2 linked regions of the Dongshaea marina genome follow. The protein of the gene in region 1 binds, or shares a complex with, the protein of each later gene. Links are inferred from orthologs where the notes say so. Each region holds a gene or a part of one and is shown in the gene's direction. Other genes may lie near its edges.

Region 1 (7,848 bases):
TCAACCGCTGAGTCTATCGAACGCCACATTTTGGAAGCCGATCTGGTTGTGGGAAGCGTACTGATCCCGGGCGCTGCTGCGCCTAAGCTGATCACCCGTGAGCATATCAAGCGAATGAAGCCGGGTGCCGCCATTGTAGATGTGGCGATCGATCAGGGCGGCTGTGCAGAAACAGCAAAGGCCACCACCCATCAGGAGCCAACCTACATGGTCGACAACGTGGTCCATTACTGTGTAGCCAATATGCCAGGGGCTGTGGCTCGCACCTCGACCTATGCCCTGAACAACGCAACCTTGCCTTATATCATTAAGCTGGCGAACAAGGGCTACAAGCAAGCACTACTGGAAGACAAGCACCTGCTGGCAGGCCTGAACGTGATCCACGGCAAGCTCACTTGTCCTGAGGTCGCTGAGGCTCACCAGATGAGCTATATCGACCCAGCGGAAGCGTTAAACGGATAAATAGCCCAGCCGTCGGATAGTCTATCCGGCGGCTATTCATCACCTTCAACTCCCCACCGCTTTAATAACCGATGGTAGGTTCCGTCCGCTACCAGCGCTCGGTATCCCAAATCAAACTCTTGCCGCATCCTCCCCTGATCCTTACCCAGCATCAGATAGGAGCGGGAGATGGCAAAGGGCTCTAATTTGCGAAACTTCTCCTTCCACCCCAAACGGTGCAGCGCATAATCAAATGATAACTCATAGCCAACCAGGGCATCGATTCTGCCCCTGTCCAACAGCCTGAAGCCATGCTCAAATTCACTGAAGCGATGACGGTGGATCTGCAAGTTGCTCTCGATTAACTGTTCCCAACGCGTTCCGTAAGAGAAATCACGGTACACCCCAACCCTCAATCCACTCAACATCGCCAATCCATCGCCCCTCAAAGTTGATGGCCGGTTACGGCTGACGTATAGCAGGTAGTGGTTTTGTGGATACACCAGGGACTCAGAAAACAGGTAGCGTGCCAAACGCTCCGGGTTTTTCACCGCTGGAAAAACAGCATCCACCAGCCCGGATTGCAGAAGCTTGATGACCCGGCTCCAGGGAGCTATGGTGAGCTCGACTCTATACCCGGCCTTGTGGAAACTCTTGATCACCACATCATAGGCCAAACCGGTAAAACGTCTGGATTCCTCTCCCGGTGCCAGTTGCTCATGGATGATCCGCTCTGCTCCCTCCTGGTAAAAACAAAAAGGTGGGTAATCGGTCAGTGTTGCAAGCCGAACCACTGGGCTGGCTGATACACTTGAGAAGCATCCCAGAACAAATAGAAGAAGAAACCGCATCCCGTACTCCCTGTCGCTACTCAAAGCTTAGCAACCAAGGCTCTGTTGACGTTTCAGATTTGGCTCTGCAGTTGGCAATTTTTTCATCCAGCAAGGCAGAAGATGTGTGGTGTAGTTGCTCTACATGAGCATCTGATAACGCTGCTGGGAGGAAAAATAGCCACTGCCCTGCGGGTTGCGCCTGAAAAAGCCCTGTTCATTGTTGCTCATCACTCATTTAGAACAACTAAACCTCATGATTCGCGTCGCGAACAGACCATTTTTAGAGGCAACAGGTTCAAAATTAGAAACGTCAACAGAGCCTAGGATCAGGATCAAAAAAGGGCATGCACAGCATGCCCCTTATCGGTCAGTCTAACTCTGTGGTGGCTTACACGTGGATATCGTGAGAGGCCAGCAGGTTATGGAAATAGAGAGAGACGCTTGCGGTCATCCGGGTAAAGAGCCCACCCTGCTCCACGCCATTGAGGGCAACCAGCGGCTCGCTCTGAATCACCTTACCCTTATAGGTAACCGTCAGTTGACCCAGTTTTTCGCCCTTGGTAACCGGCGCCTTGATGTTGCCATCAAATTTCAGGGAACTCTCCAGCTGCTTGGCATCGACACTTGCCGGCAGAACCAGGGTCAATGGATGGCTGACCCCCACAGAAACCTTATCCTGCTGCCCACCCCAAACACGCTGCTCAGACAACTTGTCGTTATTGGCAAACAGAGTCTGCTGCTTAAAGAAGCGGAAGCCATAGGTCAGCAAAGACTTACTCTCGGAGGCCACATCATTGAGTGACTTGGTGCCCAAGACCACGGCTACCAACTTCATCGGGTTACCCGGCATCTCGGCAGAGCTCACCAGAGAGTAGCCCGCCGCCTTAGTGCTTCCGGTCTTCATACCCGTTGCATATTTATAGGTAAACAGCAGGCGGTTGAAGTTAGGCTGACGGATCCCGTTATATTCAAAATCTTTTTGGGCATACCAGTGAAAATACTGGGGATAGTCATTCATCACATGCTGACCGAGCAAGCTCAGATCATAGGCAGTTGAAAAGTGCGCCGGTGCCGGCAGACCCATCACATCGGTGAAATGGGTATTCTTCATCTTAAATTGCACCGCCATGGCATTCATCATGGAGACAAATGAAGACTGGGAGCCCGCAATATAGTTTGCCAGAGTCACAGCTGCATCGTTACCTGATTCAACGATAACCCCCTGCAGCAGATCCTTCACCGTGACATAGGATCCGGGCTTGAGGAACATACGTGAGCCACCGGTATGCCAGGCAACCCGCGGCACCTGAACCTTCGAATCCAGAGAGATTGAGCCATTGGCCAATTTCTGCTCGGCGATGTAAAGCAACATCAGCTTAGTGATGCTGGCCGGAGCCATCCGCAGATTTGCCTTGTGGGCAGCCAGGATCTGGCCGGTTGTTCCATCCACAAGGATATAGGATTTTGCCTGCAGTTTAGGGGCAAACAACACATGCTGTGGCCACTGTTCGGCTAGGGTCGATGGGATCCCGTCCACACCACCGGCTTCAGCCGGAGCGGTTGGAACCTGTAGATGCTCAGCCACATTAGCCTGAACATCGACCGCACCATAGCTGTTCAGTGGTGCAGCTGCATCTGTGTACTGAGTCGCCGCAAAATAATCGGCCGCCGGGAGCGCTGTTTCAGAGGGATCTGCTCCTTGAGCCAGCGCAACGTTTGAAGCTAAAAGAGCTGCGATCGCCGCAGCCAGGGATATCTTGGAGATTTTTTTTCTCTGCATCATAAGCACAATAGGTTTCAAGTTGTTCAGGTCGCGGTGAGAGTGTATCTCAATATTTGTGAAGCGCATGCTACCCCATTTAACCAAAGAACACTAATCCTCCCTGCTGTCCCTCTGCAAAGCCACCAACCCTAACCTAAAGGCAACCGCATGATATATAAGGCTATTTATAAAATTCATCACTTTATACTCACTACGGGCCCCTCAGGTTTTTTTCAGACTGCGCCTGTTTTTGACTTTAGAATCTGTTGACCTTTCCTACTTTAAACCTGCTACCTCTGAAAATGTTCTGTTCGCGACCCTAATCATATTATTTTGGCGGCTCTAATTGAGTGTTAAGCAACAATAAGTTGAGATTTTTTCAGGCGCGCCCCATGGATTGGTGGCTATTTTTCAAGCCACCCTGGTTATCCGATCCCCATGCAGGATCACTCCCCCCATCCCCAGCCTTGTTGGTCGAAAAACGCTCACCACAGAACCAGATCTGAAATATCAACAGAGCCTGGATGTGAAGAAATCACAACACCCCTTTACCCTCTATAACGATTTATCTACAATCGGTGCCCTGAATGTAAGGAACCAAGCGATCATGGCTCAAAGAAAACATTGCAAACTACTTATTCTGGGCTCAGGTCCGGCAGGCTACACCGCAGCAGTCTACGCGGCTCGTGCCAACCTGGAGCCCGTGCTTATCTCTGGCATCCAGGAGGGTGGACAGCTGACCACCACGACCGAGATCGAGAACTGGCCCGGAGGCCACTCTGAGTTGACAGGCCCGGCCCTGATGGAGCAGATGAAAGAGCATGTCAGCCGTTTTGACACAGAGATCATCAATGATCACATCAATCATGTTGAACTTCTGGAAAAGCCATTTGTCCTTCATGGTGACCGCGGTGAATACAGCTGTGATGCACTGATCATTGCCACCGGGGCTTCCGCCAAATATCTGGGACTCCCCTCCGAGGAGGAGTTTAAAGGCAAGGGTGTTTCTGCTTGTGCAACCTGTGATGGATTCTTCTATCGTAACCGTGAAGTTGCGGTTGTGGGTGGTGGTAATACGGCGGTCGAAGAAGCTCTTTACCTGGCCAATATCGCTTCCAAGGTTCACCTGATTCATCGTCGTAACGAATTCAGAGCTGAGAAGATCCTGGTGTCTCGCCTGATGGAGAAAGTGGAAGAGGGTAAGATAGAGCTTCACCTGGAGCGCACCCTCGACGAAGTACTGGGCGATGCCATGGGGGTAACCGGAGTTCGGTTACGCGATACCCTGCAGACCGAGGAAACTGAAGAGCTGGCAGTGATGGGAGTATTCATCGCAATTGGCCACCACCCCAATACAGAGATGTTTGAAGGGCAACTGGCGATGGAAAGTGGTTACCTGCGCGTTCAATCCGGACGCAACGGCAATGCAACCCAAACCAGCATTGAGGGCGTATTTGCCGCAGGTGATGTGATGGATAATATTTATCGTCAAGCGATCACCTCTGCAGCAAGCGGCTGTATGGCCGCGCTGGATGCGGAACGATACCTGGATCATATCAGCGGCTAATCAAGCTCCCGGGGCGGCTATCTAGTCGCCTCTGCCTCTCGATCCAGCCTGCCCTCCTCCTTTATTCACTCACTCTGATCTCTTCCGCCTCAAGGGCTCTTTCCTATTACCAATAGGTCGATGCTCAACAATCCATTGTCAACTGAGTAAAACCTCAGCTATCCATTACACTGTAGATAGAGTGTAAAAGCAGGATGCTCCCATGAACCGTGTATTATTGATTGAAGATGGCTCAACCCTGAGAAAACTCCTCAAGCAAGTGATCCAGGAAAAACTTGGTATTCCGGTCGATGCTTGCGAAACCATGGCCGAAGCCGTTAAGCACCTCAACGAATGCCAGGACTACTTTGCGGCCCTGGTCGACCTCCACCTGCCTGATTCACCCGATGGTGAAGTCATCGATGAGGTTCTCAAACATAAATTGCCAACCATAGTCCTGACCGGTGACTTTGACGAGACCAAGAGCCAGGAGTTTCTGAAGAAAGGCGCCCTGGACTACATCATCAAAGACAGCCATTACTCCTTTAAATACGCCTTAAAGCTACTCGACCGACTGCGCCGCAACCAGTATTGCAAGATCCTGATGGTGGATGACTCAGCCACTTCACGCACCATGACCAGCAAAATGCTCAAGCGCCAGCTATTTCCCGTACTCGAGGCCGAAGATGGCCTGCAGGCACTGGAGCTTTTAGAGAAACATAAGGATATTCGGCTGGTTCTGACCGATTACAACATGCCGATCATCGATGGATTCGAGTTGGTTCGTAGCATTCGCAGCCAGTTTGATAACCGGGCCATCGCCATCGTCGGGATCTCCGGAAGTAACGATAAGGCACTCTCTGCCAAGTTTATTAAACACGGCGCCGATGATTTCATCACCAAACCCTTTGTCCCGGAAGAGCTGCAGTGTCGGATCTTCCGGACCCTGGAAACCATGGAGCTGATGGAGGAGATCAAACAAAATGCCAATCGGGATCACCTGACTCAGGTCTACAATCGTGGCTATATGTATGAATATGGAGAGCCGATGCTCAAGCGAGCCCGGGATGAGCAGAGTGACTTCTCGTTGGCGGTCGTTGATATCGACAACCTCAAAGATATCAATGAAAGTTATGGACACAGGGCTGGCGATGCGATTTTGAAACAGCTGGCGAACGCCCTGAAAACCGTTTTCTCTAAATGCACGACCATTCGCCTGGGAAGTGAGGACTTTTGCCTGATCATGCCAGGGTTGGATAATCAAACGGCCCAGGAACGTCTGAATAAGCTCAAAGAGCGGATGGAGCAAAGTGCCATGAACTGGGAGGGAGATACCATCTGGTTTAGCTTTAGCGCCGGCGTCACCTCCATCCTGGCCGATACCCTGGAAAAGCAGCTCGACACCGCTGTGCTGCTCCTCAGGGAAGCCAAAGAGAGTGGCCGAAACCTGGTGGTTGGGGATGACTAATCTCCCCGTCAAAACAAAAAGAGCGCGGCATTAAGCCGCGCTCTTTTTGTTCAGTTTATCGCTCTCAAGCTGCTCGATATCAGGCAGAAGGCTTGCTATCCTTGAGCGTCTGCACCTTAACGACCTGCTGGCCAGTTGCTGGCTTATTCATCGAGTTGGCGCCAAATACCACCACTGCAGAAACCAGCAGTACAATACTGACCGACATCAGGCTGATCGCCTTGCGGCCCGCCCCCTTCCACTCACCGGTCATGAAGCTCCAGAAGTTCGCGGTCAGGATGATAAATGCCATAAACAGGGGCCAGGCGATGGTCGGAGCCAGGTCTCCACCGATCACAGCCTGAGCCTTACAGAACACCACAATCGATCCCCATGAGCCAAGGGCCATCAGGAACAGATAGAACCAGTATTTACCTGTCTTGGGTGCGGCAAAACAGTGCAGGCTGGAGCTCTTGATATTCTTGACCATGAAGAAGATAAAGTTCGGAATGAAGGCACCAAAAAACACCAGTGCAAAGGCAACCGTATTCGCTGGCATCAGGCTCGCCCCATTCTCCAGGGCCGTCTTGGAGATGATTGGATTAGAGAAGGCAAAGGAGTTCCCCTGAGCAATACTCCCAACCCCGGCGAGAATTGCAAACAGGACACCCAGGATCAGGTAGACACTGGCATGTCCCTTAGAGCTGTCATCTCCTGAGCTCGTCTTATTGCGGGCCGCACCAGCAGCGGTAGTCAAAATTACCGCCATCACAAAGATCACAACACCCAGCAGTTGGATATAACTATAGGTACTTCCAATCGCCCCCTTGGTCCAAAGCATCGGCAGCAGGGCGCCACCGGCGGTACCCATGGAGATATTGATGACAAAGTTTACGCCCAGTCCAATATGCTTAAACGCCAGGGCGAAAAAGACCTGACCAATCCCCCAGGCTAATCCACCCAATACCAATACCCAGATGAAATGGCTTGGCACCGAACTGATCTGACTAAAAATTGAAGAGTCCATCACCATCAGGCTGAGTACGGGTAGCAACAGATAACAGAATACGGTGTAGCCCAGCCAGATATTCTCCTCACGCCACCGTTCCATCCATTTGGTGGGTGTTGCAAAAGAGCCATTCAGGAACCCGGCGACGATACAAAGGATCACAGCCAGCAAAATAACGGAGAAAGACATTAATATTTCCTTATACCAATATAAGCAGGAAAAAACAGGTGATGAAATAACCTTATAAATAGTTTCTACATATCATGGGAAAGATGCCTGGGCACCCCATCTGCAAGCCAACTTAAGATTCACTTACAGTGTTATTCCACCCCAGCAATCCGCAGCCCAAAATTTGTGGACAGGGATACTAGCATAGCTGAAGGCCATAACAAGTTTTCATTCGAATCCCAAGTTAATTCATAAATATCTTTTCTCTCAATTTATGCTGAAATCTATATCGTCTCAGGTATCCAGATGGAGAACTTATGAAAACTTAAATCATCATCCCGAATCAAACCGAAACAAAAACGAAACCATCAGTTACAATGAACCCCTTGCGACATCGTATGTCACCATCCGATGCAGAAGATGTTATTTTGAAGTCTCCGGGCTTTAATCCATTATCAGCAAAGGAATTAACAGCAGAAGAGTAGCAGCTTGGCTGGCATCTTTATCACTCACCCCTATGAAAGGCTCAAACCATTGTTACACTAAGTGACACAGATCGCGTTATTGTGATTGTTACAGTGCAATTTGAATATGCAGATCACACTTTTATTCCACCCGCTTCCCGTTTTGTGATTTGTGTCA
Region 2 (5,679 bases), 2.9 Mb from region 1 along the record:
TTCTGCGTGGTGGCGTCACATCATCCAGCAAAGCATCCTTATCATATTTGCTGACCGGTACCGGGTGATTGATGTAAGTTTCAATCGCAGGCAGGTTAAACACATACTGCTCACACGCCAGGCTGATCGCATGACCACTGGCTCCGGCACGTCCGGTACGACCGATTCGGTGCACGTAATCTTCTGCATCATCCGGAAGATCAAAGTTAAATACGTGGGTCACATCGGGAATGTGCAGGCCACGGGCGGCAACATCGGTCGCAACCAGAATATCCAGTTCCCCTGCGGTAAACTGCTCAAGGATCTTCAGACGCTTTTTCTGTGGAACATCGCCGGTCAGGAGTCCAACCCTGTGCTTATCAGCCTTAAGCCAGGAATAGACCTTTTCACAGCAGTGTTTGGTATTGGCAAACACGATCGCCTTATCCGGCCACTCCTCCTCCATCAGGGTCAGAAGCAGCAGCATCTTGTCCTGATTCGATGGGTAGAATAGCTCTTCTTTGATATGCTTGGCAGTCATCTGCTCAGGGGCAACCTGCAGATGAGTTGGGCTGTTCATATGCTCGTAGGCAAGCTCCTGCACCTTATGAGAGAAGGTTGCCGAGAACAACATGTTTAGACGGTGATCCGGAGATGGCATCCGGCGCAGCAGGAATCGGACATCCTTGATGAAACCCAGATCAAACATGCGATCGGCTTCATCCAGAACCACAACCTGAACCTGGGACAGGCTGATTACCTTCTGCTTGAAATAATCTATGGTGCGCCCCGTAGTACCAATCAGGATGTCGACACCCTGCTCGATACGCTTGATCTGCTTTTCGTAGCTTTCTCCACCGTAAGCCAGGGCAGTCTTGAATCCTGTCTCCTTGGACATGGACTGGGCATCCTGATGAATCTGGATCGCTAATTCCCGGGTTGGCGCCAGAATGACTGCCCGCGGAGACTTAGGATCGCGCTCTTCGGTCAGGGGGTGGGTCATCAGGTAGTTGAAAGTTGCGGCCAAAAATGCGATCGTTTTACCAGTGCCTGTCTGGGCTTGGCCTGCGATATCCTTTCCCTCGACCAGCAATGGGAGTGTCATCGCCTGAATTGGCGTGCAATTATGAAACCCCTTTGCCTCCAGAGCCGTTACAATCTCTGGCTCGAGGCCCATTTGGTCGAATTTTTCTTCGGTTAGATGTGTCTTTTTCATGGTCAAAGCATATCAGGTTAAGCTTGCAATAAGAAACAGGATCATTTGAAATATGGCCATTATTGTCTTTGCTGAGCAACTTCGGCAAGGAAGGCTTACGAATTGGAGTTAATGATGAGTGACAAGATTGTCCATCTATCAGACAGCAGCTTTGAGGCTGACGTGATCAAGGCAGATTGCCCCATCTTGGTTGACTTCTGGGCCGAATGGTGTGGTCCATGCAAGATGATCGCACCGATCTTGGACGAGATCGCTGAAGAGTATGATGGCAAGTTGAAGATCGGTAAATTGAACATCGACGAGAACCCGGAAACCCCGCCTAAGTTCGGGATCCGCGGAATTCCAACACTGTTGCTGTTCAAAAACGGGGAAATTGCCGACACCAAGGTTGGTGCATTAACGAAATCACAGCTGTCCGAGTTCCTGGACAAGAATCTGTAAGTGAAAATCGGGTCCGAAGCACATTTTTCAGTAGAGTGACTTCGGGCTTTGCATCTTTTGTAGACGGACTCGCGGTTTAGTGATAGCCTTCCGGCTGTACAGAGTTCGAACCGAATGTGCCTATCATCCAAGCGGCACCCGGATATCGGTACCATTCCAACTAATCCTTAAGAATTCCAGAAGAACTTTAAGAACCCACCACTATGAACCTCACACAACTTAAGAACACTCCAGTGTCAGAGCTGATCAAGCTCGGCGAAACCATGGGACTGGAGAATCTGGCTCGGGCACGCAAACAGGACATCATCTTTTCCATCCTCAAGGCTCATGCCAAAAGTGGTGAAGACATCTTTGGTAACGGCGTTCTCGAAATTCTGCAAGACGGCTTCGGCTTTCTGCGTAGTGCCGATAGCTCCTACCTGGCCGGTCCGGATGACATCTATGTCTCTCCGAGCCAGATCCGTCGCTTCAACCTGCGCACCGGTGACACCATTGCCGGCAAAATTCGTCCGCCGAAAGAGGGCGAGCGCTACTTCGCACTGCTGAAGATCAGCGAAGTTAACTACGACAAACCGGAAAACTCCCGTAACAAGATCCTGTTTGAAAACCTCACTCCGCTGCACGCCAATGATCGCCTGCGGATGGAGCGTGGTAACGGCAGCACTGAAGATATCACCGCCCGGGTCCTGGATCTCTCCTCACCGATCGGTAAGGGACAACGTGGCCTGATCGTCGCACCGCCTAAGGCCGGTAAGACCATGTTGCTGCAGAACATTGCCCAGAGCATCGCCTATAACCATCCTGACTGTGAACTGATGGTTCTGCTGATCGACGAGCGTCCGGAAGAAGTCACCGAGATGCAACGTCTGGTTAAGGGTGAAGTGGTTGCCTCGACCTTTGATGAGCCGGCATCCCGTCACGTCCAGGTTGCTGAGATGGTGATCGAAAAGGCCAAGCGCCTGGTCGAGCACAAGAAAGATGTAGTGATCCTGCTGGACTCCATCACCCGCCTGGCGCGCGCCTACAACACGGTTGTACCTTCTTCAGGTAAGGTCCTGACCGGTGGTGTGGATGCCAACGCCCTGCACCGTCCCAAGCGCTTCTTCGGTGCAGCACGTAACGTTGAAGAGGGCGGCAGCCTGACCATCATTGCGACCGCTCTGATAGATACCGGCTCCAAGATGGATGAAGTGATCTACGAAGAGTTCAAGGGCACGGGTAATATGGAGCTGCACCTGTCGCGCAAGATCGCCGAGAAACGCGTTTATCCTGCGATCGATATCACTCGCTCCGGTACTCGCCGTGAAGAGCTGCTCACCACTCCGGACGAGCTGCAGAAGATGTGGATCCTGCGTAAGATTGTTCACCCCATGGGTGAAATCGACGCAATGGAGTTCCTCATCGACAAGCTGGCGATGACCAAGACCAATGACGAGTTCTTCGTGGCGATGAAGCGTCAGCAGAAGTAACATCTCTACCGGGAGAGAGCTTACTCTCTCCCCTTGATAAAGGCCAAGTGATGAATCCAAAGAAGCTGGAAGATATCGCAAAGCAGATCCATGAATCCCTGCCTCCCGGCATTAAGAACGTGGGAGAAGAGGTCGAGAAAAAGATCAAGGGGATCCTCCAGGCTCAACTGGGGAAACTGGATCTGGTCACCCGGGATGAGTTTGAAGTTCAGACCCGGGTTCTGCTGCGCACCCGAGAAAAGCTGATCGAGATGGAAAGCCGAATCGAGCAGCTGGAGCAAAAGCTGGAACAACAAGAGCGCGATTAAGCGCTTTTTTGTTCCTTCTATCCCTCGCCCCTAATAAAATCTCTTATAGAAGCACAGCAAGCATGCCAGCGCGGTTGCTGTTGTGGATTCCCAATAGCCACATGCTCCGGCTCCACCTGAAGCCCGCCTATAAACTCCCGTGCCACAGCTCGAGGATTGTTACTAGCAAGCGCATGTCGCACAGTACGTTGTGCTTCCCAACCACCAGGTTCCTGGCTCGCACTCATGATTGAATCCACTGCGCAAGCAGCCTGCAGAGGCAAACGGTGATTGCGAACTAAAGCCGCGAGCTCTGGTTGAATCCTTCCACATATATCCCTTATCTTAATACCATCAAGACTTAATTGAATAGCATGATGTGTAACTTTACTAACGGCGGCATGCTGGTCCGCTTCAGCTTTCGTTTGAAACGTCATTATCTCTGCGTGAGCGCGAGCTAGCTGATTGACTGGGCAAACCTGGCGACCCTCAATATTTACACCTGTATTAGACCTTGGCTCTGGATATTCAAGGCCATGGGCTGCAACATGAGTAGGTGAATTAGATTGGCTAACAAAACTCATATTTCCCTCCAAGTATTTATTTCACCACCTGTATACTCCCTCGCAATAGCCTTCAATTCTTTTGTTTTTTACCTCTCAGGAGTTTTTCAGGTGTTCACCTTAGGACTCATTGCAGCTCTATTAACGCTTAAATTTGAACCGATCCAGAGGGTTACTCCTCAGAAAAGCCAAGAAACTGCAGCAGTTTCTGAAGATCGGCGACCTCCAACCCCTGTTTACCCTTGATCGCGATCCCCTTCTCGATCAGCTCTTTCACCGCTCTGCGGTATACCCGATCTGTGGTCCCAAAGCGCTCGGCCTCAATATCAGTGCGGTTAAAGCCGCCCAGTAGCTGCTGTTTCTGATGCTTTAATAGCAGCTCATGAGCAATGTTATAACTGATCGGATGCAACACCCTTTGGGTATACAGCCCCAGGGCATGTTGAAAGTCATAGGTGATGGCACTGGCAAAAAACAGGGTCAGCTCAGGCTCCTGTAATAATCTTTGCTGCAGTTTTTGAGGACAGATCTGTTGCACCTTAAACTCTTCGAGTGCGACCACACTCCACTGGCAGGGAGTCTGATTGAAAAACTCCATTTCACCAAACAGGTGGTAATAGCAGTCTGTTTCTCCAAGCTGGAAACGGCGGCCATTAGTCGCCGAGATATGCATGGATACCCGCCCCAGTGGCACCAGATAAAGATAGCTAAGGGGATCGCCTTCTCGCAACAGGTATTGGCCACTGATGAGTGGTCGCTCGTGAAGGGTGCAATCATTGAGGGCGCCTTCCAGCCGCTGCTGGTTACGCTCCAGCTCTGGGGTAAAACGCCCTCCCGGGTAGGGTTTCAGTTGCATAGGGTTTCTCAAGGCTGCTGTCAGCCCGAGAATACCCTATCTGGTTGGAGTCACCAAACCAGAGCATTTTCTCCATACATGGAGTCAATGCTGTAATGAGCCGGATAAATCTGAAAGGGCTCTAACTGATCAATGCACTCAGGGCAGCTTGTGCCGCCTTTAATTCGGCGTTCAGTAAGATCTGCTCGCTATTTGCATATTGAGAGATCCCCTGCTGAAGATCTCCCTGATAGCAGACCACATTATTCAGCACTGATCCGGTTAATAGTCCTCGTAGTCGTCCAACTGTAAGCAGGGCGGAGGTCTCCATATCTGCCCCTAAGACACCTTTTTGATGCCAATAGGCACAGATCTCATCCTCCCGATCCGTATAGAAGGAGTCATGGGAACGAACCAGCCCTGAGTGGAAAGGGTGGCCCATTGTACGAAGCTCGTCCGCCATTACCGAGGTTAGCCTGAAATCAGACAGAGCCGGGTACTCGGGTTCAACATAGGCTCGTGACCCACCTTCACAGCGAACCGCTCCCTCGACCAGGATCAGATCGCCCAGTGCGATCTCAGGCTGTAAAGCACCGGCAGAGCCCACCCGGATGATCCGCTCGGCACCACACAACTTGAGCTCTTCTATACCAATAATGGTTGAGGGCGCCCCCATGCCTGTACTACATAAGGTCACGGCCTTATCCCGGTAATAGCCGTTGCATACCCTATATTCCCGATTCTCACTGACTATCTCTGACCTATCCAGTAACCGGGCGATACGATCGACTCGGGCCGCCTCTCCGCAAATCAGAACAGCAGGTGCAATCCACTCAGGTGCACAATTAATATGGGGCTGTAGGCTCATGCGGTCGCCTCCTCAATCCCT

Evidence for each region. The genes of interacting proteins can lie anywhere in the genome.
Region 2: the proteins of trxB (region 1) and trxA are in contact, whole or in part, in a crystal structure (PDB 1F6M), measured with the Escherichia coli proteins. The link is inferred for Dongshaea marina from one-to-one orthologs.

The regions. Positions count from the first base shown.
Region 1 is NZ_CP028897.1:1,904,007-1,911,854, reverse strand. Bases 2,724-5,623 are described here. They hold trxB (thioredoxin-disulfide reductase), read left to right. Parts: upstream 2,724-3,643; coding sequence 3,644-4,603; downstream 4,604-5,623. Other genes in these bases: DB847_RS09190 (response regulator), read left to right, coding at 4,806-5,623; DB847_RS09200 (D-alanyl-D-alanine carboxypeptidase family protein), read right to left, coding at 2,724-3,054. In the rest of the region: ald (alanine dehydrogenase), read left to right, coding at 1-462; DB847_RS09205 (substrate-binding periplasmic protein), read right to left, coding at 495-1,292; more of DB847_RS09200, read right to left, coding at 1,663-2,723; more of DB847_RS09190, read left to right, coding at 5,624-6,050; DB847_RS09185 (L-rhamnose/proton symporter RhaT), read right to left, coding at 6,130-7,227.
Region 2 is NZ_CP028897.1:4,809,884-4,815,562, forward strand. What follows is about bases 1-2,972. They hold trxA (thioredoxin TrxA), read left to right. Parts: upstream 1-1,309; coding sequence 1,310-1,636; downstream 1,637-2,972. Other genes in these bases: rhlB (ATP-dependent RNA helicase RhlB), read right to left, coding at 1-1,195; rho (transcription termination factor Rho), read left to right, coding at 1,840-2,972. Also shown: more of rho, read left to right, coding at 2,973-3,105; ubiquinone biosynthesis accessory factor UbiK, read left to right, coding at 3,153-3,413; DB847_RS22560 (Crp/Fnr family transcriptional regulator), read right to left, coding at 4,128-4,811; DB847_RS22565 (nucleoside phosphorylase), read right to left, coding at 4,933-5,658; nicotinamide riboside transporter PnuC, read right to left, coding at 5,655-5,679. UniProt on the Escherichia coli protein: Participates in various redox reactions through the reversible oxidation of its active center dithiol to a disulfide and catalyzes dithiol-disulfide exchange reactions.